3 regions of the Angustibacter aerolatus genome follow, and region 1 is predicted to be linked to each of the others. Evidence: riboswitches for the same ligand, from Rfam matches in the RefSeq annotation. Region 1 holds a riboswitch; each other region holds the start of a gene.

Region 1 (4,174 bases):
AGGGCCGCGTCTACCTGGGTGACGACCTCGAGGAGCAGGTGGCGGAGGGCACGCGGCAGACCGACGCGACGGTCGCGGTGGCGATGGAAGAAGCGCGGGCGGGGCTGTCGACGCAGCTGGAGGCGTTCGCGGCGAACACCATGGACTACCTGCGCCGCGAGCGCGAGCTGCTGCTCGACGGCGTCGGCGTGCCCGACGTCGTCACGCGGATGGACGGCCGCCAGGTGCTCGTGGTGGTCCGCGGGTACCACTACCGCGAGGACCTGCACACGCTGCGCACCTACGTGCGCGAGTACAAGCCGGTGATCATCGGCGTCGACGGGGGAGCGGACGCCGTGCTCGAGGCCGGCCTGCACCTCGACATGGTCGTGGGCGACATGGACTCGGTGTCCGACCGGGCGCTCGCGTGCGGCGCCGAGATCGTGGTGCACGCCTACCGCGACGGCCGGGCGCCGGGCCTGGAGCGGGTGCGGCGGCTCGGCATCGAGCCGGTCGTGTTCCCAGCCACCGGCACCAGCGAGGACGTCGCGATGCTGCTGGCCGACGACAAGGGCGCCGAGCTCATCGTGGCCGTCGGCACGCACGCGACGCTCGTGGAGTTCCTCGACAAGGGCCGGGCCGGCATGGCCAGCACCTTCCTGACCCGGCTGCGCATCGGCGGCAAGCTCGTCGACGCGAAGGGCGTCAGCCGGCTCTACCGCACGCGCGTCTCGTCGTGGCAGGTCGCGGCGCTCATCGTGTGCGGCCTGCTCGCGCTCTTCGTCGCGCTCTACGCCACGCCGTCCGGTCAGGCGGTGCTCGGGCTGTTCGGCGCCCGGCTGGACGACCTCGTGTCGTGGGTGCGCGGCCTCTTCTAGCCGCGTCCCCCGGCCGGCCGCACCCGCCGGGCCACCAGCACCACCACGGCTGCGACCACGGCGCCGAGCACCGTCTGCACGCCTCGTTCGAGCAGCAGCTCGCCGACCGGGCGCTGCACCGCCACCTGGCCCAGCAGCAGCGCCATGGGGGTGATCACGAGCAGCGCCAGGCCGTAGTTGCGCCCGATGAGCAGCTCGGCCGCCACCTGCAGCACCGCCACGACGAGCACGGCGGCGACGGGGCTCGGGTGCGGTGCGAGCAGCAGGGCGCTCGTGAGCAGCCCGAGCAGCGTGCCGACCACGCGGTGCGCCGCCCGCACCAGCCGGTTCGTGGCCCCGAGCCCCATGAGCGGCGCCACCGCGGCGACGCTCGCCCAGTACGGGTGCCCGAGGCCGGTGAGCGTCGCCGCCGCACCGGCGAGCAGCACGGCGGTGCCGTAGAGCAGCACGTCGCCCCAGGCCACCTGGCGCGGCCGCTCGCGCGGCCCGGCCCGCCGGAAGGCCGCCAGGTCGCGCCGCAGCACCGCACCCGCGTTGCCCACCACCAGCGCGAAGGCGGCGCTGGCGGTCGCGACCAGCGCGGCGACCCCCACGTCGGACGTCGCGTGCGGCACCGAGCTCGTCGCGCCGAACGCGAACACCAGGAACAGCGGTCCGGGCGGGTGCCAGTCCTGCGCCGAGGCGAGCGCGCTGCCCGCCAGCACCAGCACGGTCGCCACGCCGACGGCGAGCCAGTGCGACCCCGTCGCACCCACCAGGACGCCGGCCACGAGCGAGGCAAGCAGCGCCGCGGCCGCGCTGAGCTGCATGGTGACGCGGGGCAGCCCGACGTGGTTGCGGCCGTACAGCGAGGTGAACGCCCCGAACGCGGCGTACGCCGACAGGTGCGGCCGCCCGAGGGCGACGACCAGCAGCAGCGGCACGCCGACGCTGACGCCGGCCCGCAGCGCGGCCCGGTGCGCCCCGGGCGCGGGCCGCACGTGCACGAACTGGCGCGCCGCCCGCTGCCACGCGCCGTCCGGTGCACCGCTCACGGCGTCCATCCGACCAGACCGGGCTCCGGACGTCGCGCCCGGCCGCGCCCGCAAAGTCGAGTCGGTCGATCGACATTGACACGACGCCGTTCGAGTGCGTACCGTCGGCGTCGCACGGTCAAGAGCGTCAGCAACAGGCCCTGGCTTGCTGACCAGCAACCCTCGCTCCGCGGTGGGGTGCTCCAGGTGACGACCAGACCGGGATCGTCCGGTAAGCGCGAAGCCCCTCCGGGGGGAACAGGTGGTTCACAGGTGTCGACCCGCTGGGTTGTCCTCGATGCGCTCGCGCTGAGCGCGCGACGTCACGTCGATCTCGCGCGCACGTGCAGCGCGCTCTGTCACGCCTGACCGCCCGCACCACCGCCAGCCCTCCTGACCCGCCGCGCGCCGTCGCCCGGCCGGGTACCTGCGCGCGCCGTCCCTGACGAGCCGCGCCCCACCTCGCCCGCCGACCGGCGTGCGACGACACGTGTCCCGTGTCGCCGCCGCGCCGCGTCGTGCCTTCGTCCACCGGAGAGCCCGTGTCAGACCACACCGACGTGCGGACGGCGACACCGCCCGCCCGCCCGCCGTCCCCGCCGTCCCCGCCGTCCCCGCCGTCGTCCGCGTCGTCCCAGACGGCACCCACCCCGCTGCACGCCGTCCCGCGCAGGGCGCAGCGCGTCGTGCCGCTGCGCCGCCCCGGCCGCTGGATCGCCACCGCCGTGGTGCTCGTGGTGGTGGCCCAGGTCGTGCACGGGTTGGTGGTGAACCCGTTCTTCCAGTGGGACCGCTTCGGGTACTGGTTCCTGCGGCCGGTGGTGCTCGAGGGCCTGCTCGTCACGCTGAAGGTCGCCGCGCTGAGCGCGGTGCTGGGGCTGCTCGGTGGCGTGGTGCTGGCGCTCATGCGGCTGTCGCGCAACCCGGTGCTGCAGGCCGTGAGCTGGGCCTACACCTGGCTGTTCCGGTCGATCCCGCTCATCGTGCTGCTGTTGTTCCTCTACAACTTCAGCGCCCTCTACCAGACGCTGAGCGTCGGCGTGCCCTTCGGCCCGGCGTTCTTCGAGTTCTCCGAGTCGCGGCTGGCCACCGACCTGGCGATCGCGGTGGTCGGCATCAGCCTGAACGAGGCGGCCTTCGCCGGTGAGATCGTCCGTGCCGGCATCCTCTCGGTCGACCAGGGGCAGCACGAGGCGGCGTCCGCGCTGGGGCTGCCCAGGCGGTACCAGTTCCGCAGGATCATGCTGCCGCAGGCACTCCGCTCGATCGTGCCGAGCTACGTGAACCTGCTCATCGGCCTGGTGAAGGGCACGTCGCTGGTCTACTACGTGTCGCTGCTCGACCTGTTCGGCACCGTCGAGACGATGGGCAGCACCTACCCCGGCGACATCGTGCCGCTGCTGCTCGTCGCGACCGTCTGGTACGTGGTGCTCACCAGCATCGTCTCGACCGTCCAGTACCACGTGGAGCGCGCCTACGCCCGCGGCGCGGTGCGCACGCTGCCTCCGACACCGTTGCAGCGCCTGCGGTTCGGCGCCGCCGCGCTGCGTGCGCGCCGGACGGGGGCGTCGTGGTGACGAGGATCGAGGCGCTGCAGGCGGTCGCGAGCCCGTCGCTCGCGCTCGAGCCGGTGCAGGCGGCCGGCGTCGAGGTGCACGACGCGCACAAGTGGTACGGCGCGCACAAGGTGCTGGACGGCGTGCACCTGACCGTGCAGCCGGGGCAGGTCGCCGTCGTGCTCGGCCCGTCGGGCTCGGGCAAGTCCACGCTGCTGCGGGCGATCAACCACCTCGAGCCGCTCGACGTCGGGCACGTCAGCGTCAACGGCGAGCTGATCGGCGTGCGGCGGCACGGTGATCGGCTGAAGGCGCTGCCGGAGCGCACGATCCTGCGGCAGCGCGCGAAGGTCGGCTTCGTGTTCCAGGGGTTCAACCTGTTCCCGAACCTGACCGTGCTCGACAACGTCGCGTCGGCGCCGGTCGCCACCGGCCGGGCGAGCCGCCGCGAGGCCGAGGAGCAGGCGCGCGCGCTGCTCGAGCGCGTCGGCCTGGCCGAGAAGGCGGCCGCGTACCCGCGGCAGCTGTCCGGCGGGCAGCAGCAGCGCGTGGCGATCGCCCGGGCGCTGGCCATGCGCCCCGGCGTCCTGCTCTTCGACGAGCCGACGTCCGCGCTCGACCCGGAGCTGGTCGGCGAGGTGCTCGCCGTCGTGCAGGACCTCGCCTCGACCGGCACCACGATGATCGTCGTCACCCACGAGGTCGGCTTCGCCCGCGAGGTCGCCGACCTGGTCGTCTTCCTCGATGA
Region 2 (4,174 bases), on a different contig from region 1:
GCGCCGCCGGTGCGGGGCGCGGTGACCGGCCGCTCGCTGGGGCCGCGGCCGGCCCGCACCTGCGGCCAGCCGTCGACCCAGTCGAGCCGGTCGAGCAGCATGGGCCGCTCGTTGATGCCGTCGGTGCCGTCGAGGTACGGGTCGCCGCGGTCGATCGCGTGGTACGCGATCCAGTCCTGCCCGCCCAGGTCGGTCACGACGGCGTTGTGCCCGGCGCCGATCCAGCGGTTGCCGTTCTGCACCAGCGTGGGCGTGCCGCCGGCCCGCGAGGTGTCGAGCGGCACGCCGTCGCGGTCGACGTACGGCCCCTGCACCGAGCGCGAGCGCCCGACCTGCACCGAGTACCCGGTGGTCGGGCCGGCGCAGCAGTTGGCGGTCGAGGCGAACAGGTACCAGTACCCGCCGCGGTGCACGGCGTAGGCGCCCTCGAACTTGTTGTCGATCGCGATGCGCGTCGCCGTGCCGACGGTGCTGCGGCCGTCGGCGCTCAGCCGCACCACGAAGATCCCGCCGTAGTACGAGCCGTACATCAGCCACTGGGTGCCGTCGGCGTCGGTCACCACGTTCGGGTCGAACGTCCACAGGAAGTCGCCCGAGCCGCCGGCGCCGTGCCGCGGGGCGACCACCGGTGCACCGCTGTCGGTCCACGGGCCCGCGGGGGTCGGGGCGGTCGCGACGCCGATCGCGTTGTCACCCGACTCGGGGGTGACGGTGGTGTCGGTGACCACGTAGTACATGCGGTACTCGCCGTCGACGTAGCGCAGGTCGGGCGCCCAGAGGCCGGCGTCCGCGGTGGCCCAGGCCGGACGGGTGGCCGCGGTGAAGGCGTCGCCGACGTGCGTCCAGCTCACGAGGTCGCGCGAGCGGGCGATCGGGATCTGGTGCGGCGTGCCCTCGCCCTCGCGCAGCGGGTCGGAGGTGCCGACGGCGTACCACCAGCCGTCCTTGCCGCGCAGCAGGGAGGGGTCGGCGAAGGTGTCGGCGAAGCCCTGCGAGACGGGGTTGCGGTAGGTGGCCGGCTGCGTCCGGTCGGCGGGCGTCGCGGCCTGCGCGGCGGGCACGGCCAGGCCCGTCGCGAGCAGGGCCGCCAGCGCCGTCCGGCGTGCTGCGGGTCGTGCGCTGCGCCTCATGGCGGCTCCTTCGTCGCCCGGTGCCGCGGACGTCGTCGTCCGCGTGCGCTGCGCCCGTACCCACCCGATCGCCGTCCATGCACCCGACTTCGGTCACGGACAGGTCACGAAGCGGGCACGCCCGGGCACCACCCGGTCGGCGCTCCTGTCGGGGCCCGCTCGGTGGGCGCCCGCGGCCGCCGGTGGCAGCATCAAGACCATGCCGACCAGCTACGCGAACCCGGTGCACGACGGCTACCTCGCCGACCCGTTCGTGCTCCGCACCGACGACGGGTACGTCGCCTTCGGCACCGGGCGCACGGTCGACGGGCGGGCCTTCGAGGTGCTGCGCTCGGACGACCTCGTGCACTGGCGCAGCGTCGGCGGGGCGCTGGAGCAGGTGCCCGGGCTGGGTACCGACTACTGGGCGCCCGAGGTCGCGCACGCCGAGGGCCGCTGGTGGATGTACTACTCGGCCGGCACCGGCGACGTCGGGCACCAGGTGCGGGTCGCGGTGGCCGACGACCCGGTCGGCCCGTACCGCGACACCGGGCACGTGCTCACCGAGGGGGAGCGCTTCGCCATCGACCCGCACCCCTTCCGCGACGCCGACGGCGACTGGTGGCTGTTCTTCGCCCGCGACGTGCTCGACACCGAGCGGGTCGGCACCATGCTCGCCGTCGCCAGGCTCGACGGCATGACCCGGCTCGCCGGCCCGACGACCGCGGTGCTCGAGCCGACCGGCGACTGGCAGCTGTACCAGCGGCAGCGCTCGATGTACGGGAAGGTCTACGACTGGCACACGCTGGAGGGGCCGTTCGTCGTGCACCGCGGCGGCCGCTACCACCTCTTCTACTCCGGCGGGTCGTGGCAGGAGCCGACGTACGGCGTCGCGCACGCTGTGGCCGACCGCCCCGACGGGCCCTGGGTCGAGACCGCGCGGGAGCCGCTGCTGCGCAGCGTGCCAGGCGTCGTCGGGCCCGGCCACAACAGCGTGGTCACCACGCCCGACGGGCTCGACGTGATGGTCTACCACGCGTGGGACGTCGAGCAGACGGCCCGCCGGATGTGCCTCGACCCGATCCGGTGGACGCCGGACGGCCCGGTCGTGGACGGCCCGTCGACGGGGCCGACGACGCTCGAGCGCTAGCCCGGCGTCTCGCAGGTCGAGAAGATGCGGCTCGAAGGGTGGACCGGCGGCGCGGGCTGCCGATACCTTCTGACGTAGGTCACGAGTGCCAGCGTTCAGCCCCGGCTTGCTGGCCGGCAACCCTCCTCCGCGGCGGGGTGCCCCGGGTGAGGACCTGGCGTCGGCGAGGTGCCGGCGCAAGCGCGGACCTGCGGCACGTGGGTCCCTGACCCGTCGTGGAGACGTCATGTCGACCATCGCCCGCCCGACCACACCCCGCACCGTCGCCCGTCCTGCTACCCGTCCCGGCGCCCCGGCGTCCGACTGGCCGGGGGCAGGGCCACTGCTGCCGGTGGTCGGCGCCGACCTGGCCGCGCCGCTCGTCGACGGTCGGACCGTGCGGCACGTGAACCTCGACCAGGCCGCGAGCGCCCAGTGCCTCGAGTCGGTGGCCGCGCGCGTCACCGCCGCGCTGCCGTACTACGCGAGCGTGCACCGCGGTGCCGGCTGGGCCTCGCAGGTGTCGACGTCGGCGCTCGAGCAGAGCCGCCGCACGATCGGCGGCTTCGTGGGCGCCCGGCCCGGCGACGTCGTCGTGCTGACCCGCAACACCACCGATGCGCTGAACCTGCTCGCGGGCTGTCTGCCGACGTGGGGCGACGTGGTGTTCCTCGACCTCGAGCACCACGCGAACCTGCTGCCCTGGCAGGCCCGACCGCACCGCGCCGTCGCCACGCAGCCGACGCTGGAGGGCACGCTCGCCGAGCTCGAGCGGGTGCTGGCCGAGCGCCCGGCCGCGCTGCTCGCCGTCACCGGCGCGTCGAACGTCACCGGCGAGGAGCTGCCCGTCGACCGCCTGGTGCGGCTCGCGCACCGGCACGGCGCCCGCGTGGTGGTCGACGCCGCCCAGCTCGCCCCGCACCGCCGGATCAGCCTCACCGAGAGCGGCGCCGACTACGTGGCGTTCAGCGGCCACAAGCTCTACGCGCCGTACGGCGCGGGCGCGCTGGTCGGCCGGCGCGACTGGCTCGACCGCGGCACACCGCACCTGGCCGGCGGCGGCGCCGTCGTGCAGGTCGACGTCGAGCAGACGCAGTGGGCGTGCGCCCCGGCGCGGCACGAGGGCGGCACCCCGAACGTGCTCGGCGCGGTGGCGCTGGCCGCCGCTTGCGAGGCGCTGGGCGCGCTGCCCGAGGCGGCGCTCGAGGTGCACGAGGCGGCGCTGCGCGAGCGGCTGGTGCACGGGCTGACCGCGCTCGACGGCGTCGAGGTGCACCGGGTCTTCGCCGACGACGCCCCCTCGATCGGCGTCGTCACCTTCACGGTCGACGGGGTCGACGCGGGGCTGGTCGCCGCGTACCTGTCGGCCGAGCACGGCATCGGCGTCCGCGACGGCCGGTTCTGCGCGCACCCGCTGCTCGCCCACCTCGGGCTCGACGCCGGGGCGGTGCGGGCCAGCGTCGGCGTCGGCTCGCGCACCGAGGACGTCGACCGGCTGGTGGCCGCCGTCGCCGAGCTGGTCGCGCACGGCCCCTCGTGGACCTACGCCCGCACCGAGGGTCGCTGGGCGCCGAGCCCCGACCCGCGCCCGCTGCCGGCCTGGGCGGGCGACAGCGCCGGCCCCGCGGGCGCGAGTCCCTGCGAGAGCTAGGGTCTGCCCGCCCTAGCCGTGGGTGGGGACGTCGGAGAACAGGCTCGACACCGACTCGCCGAGGTGGATGCGGCTGATCGCCTCGGCGAAGACCGGCGCGACCGAGCGGACCTCGAGGTGCGGCAGCCCGTAGTGCCCGGCCTGCGGCACGGTGTTGGTGGTGACCACCTCGGTGACGTCGTCGCGGGCCGAGAGCCGCTCGATGGCCGGGCCGGTGAACAGGCCGTGGGTGCACGCCAGCGAGACGGTGCGCACGTGCCGGGAGCGCAGCGCCTCGAGCAGCTC
Region 3 (4,174 bases), on a different contig from region 1:
ACGTCGAGCGGGCCGTCGACGCGGTGGTGCGCTCGCACCTGAAGGCCGCTGCCGCGGGAGGCTTCGTCACCAGCCTCGGCGGCTTCGTGACCATGCCCGTCGCCGTCCCCGCGAACGTCGTCGGCTTCTACGCGGTGGCCACCCGGGCGGTCGCGGCCGTGGCCGCCCTGCGCGGCTACGACCTGCGAGACCAGGGCGTGCGCACCGCAGTCGTCCTCACGCTGGTCGGGGCCGACGCGAACGACCTCCTGCGCAAGGCGGGGATGTCGACGACGGGCGGGCTGGCCGGGCTCGCGACCCGGCGGCTGCCGGGGCCCGTGCTCATGGCCCTGAACAAGGGCATCGGCTTCCGCCTGGTCGGCCGCGCCGGCCGCTCTGCGCTGTCGCGCCTCGGCCGGGGCGTGCCGTTCGTCGGCGGGGTCGTGGGTGCCGGGGTGGACGGCTACCTCCTGAAGCAGATCACCGACCACGCCCGACGCGAGTTCCCCCTGCGACTCGTGGCCGGGTCCTGAACCACGGCGCCGCGACGCGCCACGACGTGCGGGAACCGACCGGTCGGGTTCGCCGTCTGACACGACGAGGCCGCCGACCGCGCGACCGACCGACGGAGGGTGACGATGGCTGCACGATCGCGACAGACGTCCGGCACGGCCTGGTCGACCCTGTGGCGGCTGCTGCGGGGATCGCTGCGCCCCGGTGAGCCCGGTCTGCCCGATCGCGTGCGTGCCGTGCCCCGGCTGGTGCGCGCCGTGCACAGCGGCGAGTACACCGGCACGACCGGCACGCGGCTGATCGGGCTGGCGCTCGCCGCCGGCTACGTGCTGTCGCCGATCGACCTCGTGCCCGAGGTGCCGCTGGGCCTGCTGGGGCTCGGGGACGACGCGTTCGTGCTCAGCTGGTTGGCTGCCCGCCTGCTGGGCGAGACCGACGCCTTCCTGCGGTGGGAGCGCGCGGGCGAGGACGAGAGCGGACGCCGCCGGTTCGGGCGCTGGCGTCGACGTGGGGAGCGGCACGCGTCCGAGGCTGGCCGACCCGACGTCGTGCCCGGGCAGGTCGTGCGCTGACGGTGGACGGCCGTCGCCCGTCCACAGGCGCGGCCTGTGGACGCCGGCGACGGTCCACAGCGGTCGTCGGACGCAGGCGTCGTGACCGGCCGGCGTCGACGCTCGCCGCATGCCTGGACGACGCGACGACCGACCCACCACCGACCCCGCCCACCCGACCGACCCGACCGACCCGACCGACCCGACCGATTCGCGCTCCTCGACCGGGGCCACGGACCCGCGTCGGACAGCGGCCGACCGGGCGGCCGAGGTGCCGGCGGCCACGGTGCGCCACCCGGTCGAGCTGGTCGCCGCCCTCCCGCACCTGCTGGGGTACGAGCCCCGACGCAGCGTGGTGCTGCTGTCGCTCACGCGCGGGGCGCCGACGCTCGGGCTGATGGCCCGCGCCGACCTGCCGCCGACCGGCACGGGGACGACGCGGGTGCGGTCCTGGGCGGCGGCGGTGACGGAGGCAGTGGTCGCAGCACGCCCCGCCGCGGTGGTGGTCGTCGTCCACGACGACCGGCCGCGGGCAGTGGGAGCCAGACCGCCACGCAGCGCCGAGCGCGACGCGGTCGTCGCGGCGCTGCACCCGGTGCCGGTCTGGACGTTCTACGTCCACGACGGCGCCGCCTGGACGGACCCACTGGCCGACACCGCAGCCGACGGCCTGCGCCCCGCCCGCCGCCACGACCTGTCGGACCACCGGCACAGCGAGCTCGTGCTGCACTTCGTGCTGCAGGGCCGCGCACCGGCTCCCGACCGGGCGGCCGCCCTCGCCGCGCTGCGGCCCGGGTCGCCGCTGACCGCCGCAGCCGTGCAGGTGGCCGCCGACCGTGCCCGGGCCGATGCGCTCCACGACTGGGCGGCCCGTCGCGGCCGCGGGGCTGCAGCGCGGCAGGCTGCGACCGTGCGGCTGTTCGACGAGATGGTCGTCGGGCAGGCGAACCGCTCCGAACCCCCCGAGCTCGCCGACGTCGGGCGGCTGCTCGTCGGGCTGGGGGACCGCGACGTGCGCGACGTCCTGCTCGACCGCTGGAGCGGCTGGCGCGCCGCGGTGGGCGACGCAGACGTGGACGACCTCGACGACGTCGACGACTCGGACGCCGACCACGCGGTGGACGAGGCCGCAGCGGCCCTGCGTCGCCTCGGCGGGCGCATGGTGCCGGTGGACCGCGCGGGCGAGGAGTCGCCGGCGAGTCGCCTCGTCGGCACGCCGGACGGCGTCGCCGCCGTCGGAGGTCTGCTGACCCGGCTCTGCACGCTCGCGCCGGACGCGCTCGCCGCGCCCGTCGCCACCATGCTGGCCGTGCACCACTGGACCCGTGGTGACGGCCCGCTGGCGGCGGTCGCCTGCGAGCGGGCCCTGGAGGTGGACGCCGGGTACCCGCTGGCGGTCCTGGTCGACGAGGCGCTGCGGACGGGCGTGGTGCCCCGGTGGGCCTCGGCGGTCGACGTGAGGTCCACCATGTGAGACGGCGGCGTCCAGAGCGTGGATCCGCGGCGGTGGTCTGGGGTACCTTCGGCCCAGGTCATGAGCGCCAGCGTCAAGCCCCGGCTCGCTGGCCGGCAACCCTCCACTCGCGGTGGGGTGCCCCGGGTGATGACCCGGCTGCTCCGTCACGGTGACGGACGGCAAGCGCGGGTCCGTCGTGCCGACGGACCCCAGAGATGGGAGTCCCCCGATGAGCTGTCGACGCGACCGCTGACGCAGGACCCGGTGACGGGCCGGACGACCGGCGCGTCCCGCTGCCGCGCCCCGCGGGGCGTGAGCAGGCACCCACCAGCACGCACGAGCACGCACCCACCAGCACGCACCGAGGAGCAGAGATGTCCGACGGTTGGTCCTTCGAGACGCGACAGATCCACGCCGGTCAGCAGCCGGACGCCGCCACCGGCGCCCGGTCGCTGCCCATCTACCAGACGACGTCCTACGTCTTCAAGGACGCCGAGCACGCCGCGAACCTGTTCGGGCTCAAGGAGTTCGGCAACATCTACACGCGCCTGATGAACCCCACGACCGACGTCGTGGAGCAGCGCGTGGCGAACCTCGAGGGCGGCGTGGGGGCCCTGCTGGTCGCCAGCGGTCAGTCGGCCGAGACGCTGGCGCTGCTGAACGTCGCGGAGGCCGGTGACCACGTGGTGGCCAGCCCCAGCCTCTACGGCGGCACGTACAACCTGCTGCACTACACGTTCCCCAAGCTGGGCGTGCAGGTCACCTTCGTCGACGACCCCGACGACCTCGAGTCGTGGCGTGCCGCGGTGCGGCCGAACACCAAGGCCTTCTTCGCCGAGACCATCTCGAACCCCAAGCAGGACGTGCTCGACATCGAGGGCGTCTCCGGTGTCGCGCACGACGCCGGCGTGCCGTTGATCGTCGACAACACGGTGGCCACGCCGTACCTCATCCGCCCGCTCGAGTGGGGCGCCGACGTCGTGGTGCACTCGGCGACCAAGTACCTCGGCGGCCACGGCAGCGCGATCGGCGGCGTGATCGTCGACGGCGGTCGCTTCGACTACACCGCCGAGCCGGATCGGTTCCCGGGGTTCAACCAGCCCGACCCGAGCTACCACGGTCTCGTCTACGGCCGCGACCTCGGCGTCGGCAGCCCGCTGGGGGCGAACCTCTCGTACATCCTCAAGGCGCGCGTGCAGCTGCTGCGCGACCTCGGACCGTCGATCTCGCCGTTCAACAGCTTCCTGCTCTCGCAGGGGATCGAGACGCTCAGCCTGCGCATCGAGCGGCACGTCGCCAACGCCGAGGCCGTCGCCACCTGGCTCGAGGGTCGCGACGAGGTCGAGCGGGTCGCGTACGCCGGCCTCGAGAGCAGCCCGTGGCGCGAGAACGCGCGCAAGTACGCGCCGCGCGGTGCGGGCGCGGTGCTGGCCTTCGAGATCGTCGGCGGTCTCGAGGCCGGGCAGCGCTTCGTGGAGGCGCTCGAGCTGCACAGCCACGTCGCGAACATCGGCGACGTGCGCAGCCTGGTGATCCACCCGGCGTCGACGACCCACAGCCAGCTCTCGCCCGAGGAGCAGGCCGCGAGCGGGGTCACCCCCGGCCTGGTGCGGCTGGCCGTGGGGTTGGAGCACCTCGACGACATCCTCGCCGACCTCGAGGCCGGCTTCCGGGC

What was found. Region 1 has a riboswitch for S-adenosylmethionine ahead of ACYVI6_RS07790 (amino acid ABC transporter permease). Riboswitches for the same ligand answer to the same signal wherever they lie in the genome.
Region 2: it holds a riboswitch for S-adenosylmethionine, as region 1 does, so the genes downstream of both, ACYVI6_RS17700 (aminotransferase class V-fold PLP-dependent enzyme) here and ACYVI6_RS07790 (amino acid ABC transporter permease) in region 1, are expected to answer to the same signal.
Region 3: it holds a riboswitch for S-adenosylmethionine, as region 1 does, so the genes downstream of both, ACYVI6_RS07375 (bifunctional o-acetylhomoserine/o-acetylserine sulfhydrylase) here and ACYVI6_RS07790 (amino acid ABC transporter permease) in region 1, are expected to answer to the same signal.

The regions. Positions count from the first base shown of each region.
Region 1 covers NZ_BAAHBM010000023.1:9,717-13,890, reverse strand. The annotation lists gene steA (putative cytokinetic ring protein SteA) at 1-857, shown strand, start outside; gene ACYVI6_RS07795 (FUSC family protein) at 854-1,891, opposite strand; SAM riboswitch class IV at 2,008-2,115, shown strand; gene ACYVI6_RS07790 (amino acid ABC transporter permease) at 2,524-3,447, shown strand; gene ACYVI6_RS07785 (amino acid ABC transporter ATP-binding protein) at 3,501-4,174, shown strand, end outside.
Region 2 covers NZ_BAAHBM010000131.1:93-4,266, forward strand. The annotation lists partial or broken gene ACYVI6_RS17690 (family 43 glycosylhydrolase) at 1-1,130, opposite strand, end outside; gene ACYVI6_RS17695 (glycoside hydrolase family 43 protein) at 1,330-2,259, shown strand; SAM riboswitch class IV at 2,337-2,448, shown strand; gene ACYVI6_RS17700 (aminotransferase class V-fold PLP-dependent enzyme) at 2,486-3,889, shown strand; gene ACYVI6_RS17705 (ribose-phosphate diphosphokinase) at 3,902-4,174, opposite strand, start outside.
Region 3 covers NZ_BAAHBM010000021.1:11,953-16,126, forward strand. The annotation lists gene ACYVI6_RS07360 (EcsC family protein) at 1-512, shown strand, start outside; gene ACYVI6_RS07365 (YkvA family protein) at 720-1,064, shown strand; gene ACYVI6_RS07370 (DUF4192 family protein) at 1,174-2,517, shown strand; SAM riboswitch class IV at 2,574-2,691, shown strand; gene ACYVI6_RS07375 (bifunctional o-acetylhomoserine/o-acetylserine sulfhydrylase) at 2,874-4,174, shown strand, end outside.